4 regions of the Selenomonas sputigena ATCC 35185 genome follow, and region 2 is predicted to be linked to each of the others. Evidence: riboswitches for the same ligand, from Rfam matches in the RefSeq annotation. Region 2 holds a riboswitch; each other region holds the start of a gene.
What was found. A riboswitch is a leader RNA that binds a small molecule or an ion and turns the genes downstream of it on or off. The one in region 2 is predicted to bind cobalamin.
Positions count from the first base shown of each region.

Region 1: it holds a riboswitch for cobalamin, as region 2 does, so the genes downstream of both, nikB (nickel ABC transporter permease) here and SELSP_RS04605 (methylmalonyl-CoA mutase family protein) in region 2, are expected to answer to the same signal.
Region 3: it holds a riboswitch for cobalamin, as region 2 does, so the genes downstream of both, SELSP_RS10935 (TonB-dependent receptor) here and SELSP_RS04605 (methylmalonyl-CoA mutase family protein) in region 2, are expected to answer to the same signal.
Region 4: it holds a riboswitch for cobalamin, as region 2 does, so the genes downstream of both, SELSP_RS08975 (ABC transporter substrate-binding protein) here and SELSP_RS04605 (methylmalonyl-CoA mutase family protein) in region 2, are expected to answer to the same signal.

Region 1 covers NC_015437.1:1,256,735-1,258,935, reverse strand. The annotation lists gene nikC (nickel transporter permease) at 1-236, opposite strand, end outside; gene nikB (nickel ABC transporter permease) at 233-1,177, opposite strand; cobalamin riboswitch at 1,407-1,656, opposite strand; gene SELSP_RS05665 (lysylphosphatidylglycerol synthase transmembrane domain-containing protein) at 1,770-2,201, opposite strand, start outside.
Region 2 covers NC_015437.1:1,023,378-1,025,578, forward strand. The annotation lists gene SELSP_RS04595 (type I glutamate--ammonia ligase) at 1-260, shown strand, start outside; gene SELSP_RS04600 (hypothetical protein) at 316-579, opposite strand; cobalamin riboswitch at 709-882, shown strand; gene SELSP_RS04605 (methylmalonyl-CoA mutase family protein) at 1,116-2,201, shown strand, end outside.
Region 3 covers NC_015437.1:2,393,355-2,395,555, forward strand. The annotation lists gene SELSP_RS10935 (TonB-dependent receptor) at 1-1,266, opposite strand, end outside; cobalamin riboswitch at 1,463-1,635, opposite strand; gene SELSP_RS10940 (DUF438 domain-containing protein) at 1,815-2,201, shown strand, end outside.
Region 4 covers NC_015437.1:1,943,816-1,946,016, reverse strand. The annotation lists gene SELSP_RS08980 (nucleoside/nucleotide kinase family protein) at 1-449, shown strand, start outside; cobalamin riboswitch at 666-858, shown strand; gene SELSP_RS08975 (ABC transporter substrate-binding protein) at 1,161-2,201, shown strand, end outside.

The sequences.
Region 1 (2,201 bases), 230 kb from region 2:
ACGACCGTCAAAGACATGAACACCGATATGCGCGCGCCGTAAATCACGCGCGTAAAGAGATCGCGCCCGAGTTTATCCGTTCCGAACCAATGCTCGGCGGAAGGCGGCAGAAATGCCTGCTGCATCGACGACTCATAGGGATCCTGCGTCAAGATGAAGGGCGCGAGAAGCGCTGTGAGGAAGATCAACCCTGCCAATATGGAATAGAAGCGCAGGAGCTTTGCGTCCTTGCTCATGGCCTCTCCCCCTTCTTCAGGCGCGGATCAAGATACACATAGGACAGATCCACAAGGAAGTTGACTACCATGTAGAAGATGGCTGTCCAGAGAACGAATCCCTCCAACAACGGATAGTCTCGCATCTCGATCGCCCGCACCGCCAGGCGGCCTATGCCGGGCCAGCCGAAGACGATCTCGACGATCGCCACACCGCCCAAGAGCCAGCCTAGAGCCAAACCGAAGAGCGTGATGAGCGGCAAAAACGCATTGGGCAGCACATGGCGCCACAGAATGCGCTGCATGGACAGACCGCGAGCCTTGGCGCCGATGACGTAATCCTGACTGAACTCTTCGAGCACGGCGATACGCACCTGCCTCGTATACTTGGAAGACAGGAGGATCGCCAGGGTTGCAGACGGAAGAATCAACCCTTCCAGAGTGACCTCGCCGCCCGAAATCGGGAACAGTCCCAATTTCAAACCGAAGACGAAGAGAAGCAGCAAGCCGACCCAGAAGCTTGGCATCGAAACGCCGAGAAAGGACACGCCGCGAATCAAATAATCCGGCCAACGGTTGCGATATAAAGCTGCGATGACTCCGCAAGGCACAGAAACGACGAGCATCATCAAGGTTGCTGTTCCTGCCAGAAGCAGCGTGCCGAGAAGATTCTGCTCAAGCTTTTCGGCAACCGGCATCTTGGCGGAATAGCTCATGCCCATATCGCCATGCAGCAAGCCGGAAAGCCAGTGCAGATACTGCTCATGGAAGGGACGGTCAAGCCCCAATTCGTGACGTGTCTTTTCGATAGTTTCCTGCGACACCATCGTATCGCCAGTCTCCAGGATCATCTCTACAGGATCACCGGGAGCGAGATACGTCAGACCGAATGTCAAGAATGTAACGCCCAAAAGCGTGATGAGCATCTGACACAGGCGACGTATCAAATCTTTTCCTTTCAATGCAATACCTCATCTCCTTAAAAATCATATAAAAAAGACATTTGCGACCGAATCCTCAGAATCGGTCTCTATAAGGAAACGCCCAGCTATCCGGCATTTCCATAAAAAAACGCATGTCCGTCAACCAAGACAAGACATGCGGATTTTTCCTGCAAGCGCAAAATACCACGGGTATATTCCGCCAACGAATATACCCTGGCATCCATCTCCTCATCTCTCGTAAGTCAAGCAATGAATCTTATCATAAGCAGGCTTTCTGGCTCTCGGATCATCGTTTGTTTCCGTCTTCCCGGATTTTCCCCAGTGACATGTCAGGAAGTGCCGACGCATTCAGCACTTTCATAAGAAACAGCGATTCCAGCGTTTCCCATGGAAACAAATTCCCCGATTACAGCTGCGGGACAGCATGGGTCTTTCACCCATTTTCCTCTCATCGCTCGCCGATATACATCGGCGACACTTATGACGTCTGTATGAATTTTTGAGAAAACAATTACTATCGGTAATTATATAGCAAAGTTCCTATCATGGCAAGCGCACGAAAAAATTTTCTTTAAGAAACATTATTTCTCCTTGCGATATACCTGTACGCTCAGCCATCCTCCTGCTGCTCCATCTGGCGATGCATAAAATCTCTGCCAAATACCTTGAGCGTGTAGTAAAGACCGATGAAGAACGGGATGTACTCGGCGATGAGCCGCCAGCAAACGGCGAGGATGCCGACGGTGCCTGCCGGTACGGAATCGGCAAAGAGCAGGACGAATCCGCCCTCCGCGATGCCGGAACCGCCGGGCGTCGGCGTGAAGTAGAGCAGCATGTTGAGGAAAATCATGCGCCCCATGACCGTGTACCAATCGGCTTCTGTCACGCCGAGTCCCAAAAGAAGACACGGAACGATGGCATAGATGAACATGAGACTTAAGCCTGATTCAAAAAAGATGCGAAGCATGCTCTTGGGCGAGGACGCGAGGAGATGCACACCCATCTTGAGATCACGATAGAAAGAGAGCAGCTTTTTGCTGCG
Region 2 (2,201 bases):
ATCGCGACATCGTGCGCAAGGCAAAGGAAGTGCAGGCGACCTTCGTGACGGATCAGGACTCCTACAACTGGAACAAGATCAACGGCATTCGCTCGTATCTCGCGAAGGACAGCATCGACGAAAAATCTCTGTTCACGCTTCTCATCAAGGCTTTGAACGAAGGCGATTACGCCGTGGCATCGGGTCTGCAGGTGGAGATGTATGACAAGATCGAGGAACTCAAGGCGCTTTATGATGCCTATATCAAGAATATGATCTGATGGCTTGCCGCCAAAAAGCGCTTTCGCGGGCGCTTTTTGGCGGCAATTACGTTTCTCAATAAATATGGTACGTCTTCCAGGGAATCTGCTCGACCTTGACCGTCTTTAGAAAATCGACGATGTCCTTTCTGCCATAGTAGCGCGGATTGCCGTCCTTGTCCTGCGACATCAGGATGATGGGCATGTTGCGGAAGAAGGGGGCGATCTCATTGCGGAACGATACGGCGCGAGCCGTGTACTGCGTGACGTGGGGTTTGACGACGACGATGGCGAAGGTCACGCCCTGCTCGATGATGACGGATCCATGAACTTTGATCATGCGGTGTCTCCTTGTGCAATTTTGAAGAATCGTAGAAAATCTATGCAGAATCAAACCATATTTTTATTGTAAAAGACTTCGGGAGTATTGACAATCCCCAATAAACAGAGTTAATATAAAGATGAAAACAACATATTGTTGGAGACAGGTGTCGCAAGACTTAATAGGGAATTCGGTAGAAGCCGGAGCGGTCCCGCCACTGTAAGAGGAGTCCTTCATAAAAGGCCACTGGAGAAATCTCTGGGAAGGCATGATTGGACGATGAATCTGAGCCAGGAGAACTGCCTGTTTTGACATCACCGTCAGCGCGATTTGCGCTGGTACCTGCGAGCGATGGGTAGGGGATTTTGTCATTTCACGGCAGGCTCTCCGGCGCAGATTTGCACCGGATTTTTTATTGGAAAATGCACTTTGCACGGACATGATGTGCAGAAGAGATTTCCTGCAAGCCTGTTCACGAAAATGACGAAGCCGCCCTCGACTGCAGGGCGGCTTTTTGTTGTATTCCGTATTATTTCAAGGGAGGCTGTGGAAATATGAGCAATGAGACAAAGGGTCAGGACGAGAATCTTGACCTGCAGGCCATCTTGAAGAAGGCCGAACAGCAAACGAGTTTCCCCGATGTGCCGCTCGACGAATTTGAACCGCCGACGTATGACGAGTGGAAAGAGGCATGCGTCGAACTCTTGAAGGGGGCGCCCTTCGAGAAAAAGATGTTCACGAAAACGTACGAGGGCATCACCTTCGAGCCGATGTATACGCACAAGATGACGGACGAGATCCTGCCGAGGACGGACTTCCCTGGCATGGACAACTTCCTGCGCGGTGTGCGTCCGAACGGCTATATCGAACAGCCCTGGGGCATCGCGCAGTCGTGCGATGAGACGCTGCCCGAGGAAAACAACGAACTCTTGCACCGTGAAGTGGAGAAGGGATCGACGATCTACAACATCCGCCTCGATTCGGCGACGCTCCTCAACAAGGATGCCAAGGACGCTGAAAAAATCGGTGATGAAGGCTGCAATATTACGACGGTCGAGGATATGCACACGACGCTCAACGGTTTGAAGCTCGACCAGCATCCGCTCTATATCTATGCGGGCGCGTCGTCCCTGCCGATGCTGTCTCTCGTCGCTGCGTCCGTCAAGTCTGACGGCGGTGATCTCGCGAAGCTCGGCGGCTTCGTGGGAGCAGATCCCTTGGGCGAGTTGATTCAGCGCGGCGAGAACTACGCTTCGCTGCCCCAGCTCTACGATGAAATGGCGGAGGCTGCTCTCTGGGCGAAGCAGTATGCGCCGAATCTCAAGACGATCATGGTGCGCAGCGATGCCGTTTCGCGCGGCGGCGCCAACGACGTGCAGGAAGTTGCCTCGACGCTCGCCGTCGGTGTCGCTTACCTGCGTGCCCTCATGGAACGCGGGCTTACGGTCGACGAGGCGGCAGGGCAGATGATGTTCGGCTTCTCGATGGGCGCGAACTTCTTCCTGCAGATTGCGAAGCTTCGTGCGGTTCGCCCGATTTGGGCGCAGATCGTCAAGGCGTTCGGCGGCGGAGAAGAGGCGCAGCGCATCCACGTACATGCACGTCCCGCATTGTTTTTCAAGACGGTTTACGATCCTTAC
Region 3 (2,201 bases), 1.2 Mb from region 2:
GCCTGCAAGCAGCGTATGATTCTTAATCGTCCATTTCTTTTGCGCTTCTATATTGTAGTTCTTCGTAGGATATTCCGCTCGGTTTCCCAATCCCGTCCAATCGATGCTTGTAGCGCGCCGCGAGGCACCGGAATAACCATCCTTCGTGGTGTCGCTATAGCCGATGTTCGCCGTGAAAGAGTTTTTCTTATCCTCATAGCGCAATTTGTGGACGTCTTGCTCGCGCTTTCCCATATAGCCGAGAAAATCCCCTGGCGAGACGCTGATATAATTGCCATTCGGCAAGAGTACCGTCCCAGAAAATGTAGGATTTCCGCTCGCATCACGCAAATAAGTGATGGGGTCATGGTAAGAATACTTATAAGAATTGTGCATATAGGTGTAGCTGAACGAACGGTTGGCATCAAAGTCGTAATTCATGTCAAAGAAGACATTTTCACTTGATTTTTTTCTTGCACCACGGCTGCCTACGATATATTCACCATCAGAAAGCTTCGGAAATACGCCCGTCGCATCCGGAGTAACGCCTGTATCATACCACTCGTCCGTCGTGGCATAGTGCCCAACCCAGCCATCCGATGTACGTTTTTCGTAACCGAGACGGAAGTCGAGCTTACCGTCGCCGCCCGTGACCTGCATGCCGCGCTGCCATGTGTTGTTGCTGCCGTGAGAGACTTCAATCTTGCCATGAAGGAGCTGCTGCTCGGGATTCTCCGGCTTTTTCGGTTTCTTCGTAATGATGTTGATGACACCGGCGACAGCATGACCGCCGTAGAGCGAGGAACTAGCTCCGCGCACGATCTCGATGCGCTCGATGTCACTGAGCGGGATGGAATCCCAATTGACGCCGCCGTCAAAGGCCGTGTTGAGCTGCTGTCCATTGTACATGACAAGGATGTTCGGGCCACTAAATCCACGCAACTCCAAGCCATCCTTCACTTCTGCCGTCGGCGCAACATAGATGCCTGCCTCCCTCGCAAGCGCTTCGCGCAAACTGAAGACATGCCTCTTTTCAAGTTCTTTCGCTGTGATGACGGTGACGTTGGCGGGAACTTTGTTGACAGGTTCCGCGACTCTCGTCGCCGTGACGGTCGTCTCTCCGAGGTCATGCCCCTCCGCCGCGGACGAAGTTTCCGTGGACACCGTCGTCGAATCAACTGCTGTGTTCGTCGTCTCAGCACTTTTTTCCGCCGCATACACTTGGGTTGTTCCCATAACGGAACAGATGACGGCAAGCGTCAGGCATTTCTTTTTCCATGGATTCATTTTGCAGAACTCCCTTTCCTCATCTAGTAAACTACACGCACAATTTCCAAAAATAAAACACAACCCCTCCTTTCGTGCGCGAAAAAGGAGGGGCTGTGCAAAAACTTCCGTCAATGGCTGTACGCTGTGCCTCGGTCTAGCAAAAGGCATGGGCTTGCTGCCGCCAAAATCTCCTCCCCATCGCTCGCAGGTTCAAACGGTGATTGTTGATCAGGCAGTTCTCCTGGCTCCAGTTCATCGCACGGCTGCACCTTCCCAAGTTTCCTCAGTGGCATTTTGCAGCGTGCTCCCTGTTACAGTGGCGTGACCGCGCCGGCTTCAACCGACTTCCCTATTAAGTCTTGCGACACCTGACCCAAATATAGAATTTTTATTTCTTCATAACAATCCTTCCGCCAAAGAATATCATGCATCACAGGCATTGTCAATACCAAACTAAACAAATGCTGCTCCAAAACCCGTAACAAATATGACGACAAGCGCAATCCCTATCTGCTATAATGACTGCAATGAGAAACGCATTCAGATTTGGAACAGGAGAGATCGATATGAAAAAGGAATTGGACTTCAATAAAACGGTGGCGGAACTTGTCGAGGAATTTCCGGAATTTCAGCAGGCCATGGCGGAGATCGGCTTCAAGGAAATCACGAATCCGATGGTCTTGAACGTCATGGGCCGCGTCATGACCGTGCCCAAGGGAGTGGCGATCAAAGGAATGAAGCTGGAAGACGTCGTGCGCGAGCTGGAGGCACGCGGTTTCACGATCAAACAGGACGAAGCTGCTGCGGCGCACGCGTGCGGCTCTTGCGGTACGCACGAGCCGCATCCCCATGTGCACGGCGAAGACGGCTGCGGCTGCACCCATGCGGCTGCGGCGACAGGCGCGACGGACGGAGAGGCGACGGGACGCGCGGCTGTGCTCAAGGGCTTCTTA
Region 4 (2,201 bases), 920 kb from region 2:
CGAGATTTTACCGCTTTGTCGGCAAGGCGGAATTCTTCAAGCAGGAATTCATTGTGCACGTCACATATAAGGGCGACTATTATGGCGTCTTGAAAAAAGACGTTCTTTCGGCGCTGCAGGAGCATAAGATCAGCCTTGTGATGTTGGAGGCGAATGGCGTCAAGCAGCTCTCGCGCCTTTTGAAAGAGAATTTCGAAACGATCTTCCTCATGGTCGACTATGTGACGCTCGTCGAGCGCATGATTCGTCTCGGACATAAGAATAGTGAGATAAAGTATCATTTGGAATATGCGGAAAACAACAGTGAGTTTGACAACTGGAAGGACGCCACGCATGTCGTGAAGATCCGAAATGTGGCGAATCCGGGGACGGCGTTCGATCAGATCTTGGCAATCATGGGATTGATGCGTCTTCTGCCGCCGGAAAAGCTCAAGGAATGTGTGCAGTAAAGGGGCAGCCTGCAAGGGCTGCTTCTTTATTTTTCAGAGAAATTTACCATGAAAGTCCAAGAAGTCAAGCCGTAGGCGCAGACTGATTGGCTCTTTCATGTAAGGGCGGCGCACAATGTCCACGAAGTGGACGTTTGTGCGTGTAGTTTACACTGCCAACAATATTATGCTTTTTGATTGACACGTTAAAGGCCTCATGTTATCATATAATAAAAATTTCATATGATTGAATTAGGTGTCTTTGGACTTAATAGGGAATTTGGTATAAGCCAAAGCGGTCACGCCACTGTAACAGCGAGCGACTTTGCAGAAGAACGCATAGCGTTTTTAGTCACTGAGATCTTTCTTGGGAAGGCGCAAAGAAACGATGAACTGAAGCCAGGAGAACTGCCTGATTGACAATCGCCGATAGACCTGCGAGTGACGGGGATGGAGATTTTGTGTACATGGATGCTCATACTGTACCTGAGCTTATCAGGCATGGTGTCTTTGTGCAGACTAGATTAAAGTCCGGTTCCTTGGTGGAAACGGACTTTTTGTGTGGAGAAAAGCGGGAGGCTGGCTCATTGCGAATGCACCGCTGCCCGTGCATAGAGTGCATCGAACCGTGTATAACGAGTATGAGAAATACGAGCAGAATCGAAATCCGAAGTTGGAAGAGAGACTTTTGTGGGGGGGTGATTGCAGGAGCGAAAGACGATATGCGTTCGCTTGGATCCGGATCGACGGCGATCCGGCGGAATCTGTGAGAAGTTGTTTCGAAAGTTTAAGAAACGAGGTGTTTTCATGTTTCATACAAAGAAGTATATTGTTTCCGTTGCCGTGGTTCTTCTTCTGCTGGTCAGCATGATCTTCACGGCCTGCGGAGGTTCCAGAGATGTGAAGAAGGATGCGGCGCAGAATGAAAAACCCATTGAGATTACGGATGTGACAGGACAGACGGTCACGTTGAAAAAGCCGGCAGAACGCGTCGTTGTGCAGTGGAGTGCTTCGGGCGGTGCGTTTATGACGATGGCGGCACTGACAGGCAAGGATGTTGCCAATATCATCGTTGGAATCGATCCATATTTGAGCAAATATCGTACCGATATGTGGAATCATTTCAAAGCAGATCTTCCGGAACTGGAAAAGATTCCTCTCATCGGCGCCGTGAATGAAAAGACCTTCGATACGGAAAAGGTGATTTCCCTGAATCCGGATGTCATCTTTATCCCGTTGAATATGAAAGATCAGTACGAATCCGATGTGAAGCCGAAGATCGATGCAGCCGGAATACCGACCATTTATATCGACTATCATGCGGAGAAGCTTGAAAATCATCAGCGTTCGATTGAAGCCATCGGCAAGGCGTTGGGCAAAGAGGAGCGCGCGGAAGAGCTCAAAAAGTTTTATACGGAACACGTGACAAAGGTTACCGATCGCATCAATAAGATCAACAAGCCGAAACCGACGGTTTATATCGAGACGGGCAATGAAGGGCCAGAAGGATTTGGCACTGCATACAGCAACAAGGTTGCATGGGGCGCATTGGCAACAGTGTGCGGCGCCGATCTCATTACAAAAGATGTAGTCGCGTCGGCGGGGCCTGTCAATCCCGAATTTATTCTGGAAAAGGATCCCGACATCATCATGATCATGGGTTCCTATTGGCCGAAAAAGGCTACCGCCATGCGTCTCGGATTTGATACGAACGAAGAGCATTCTCAGGAGCTCTTGAAGGCGTTTACACAGCGCGATGGCTGGGACAAGTTG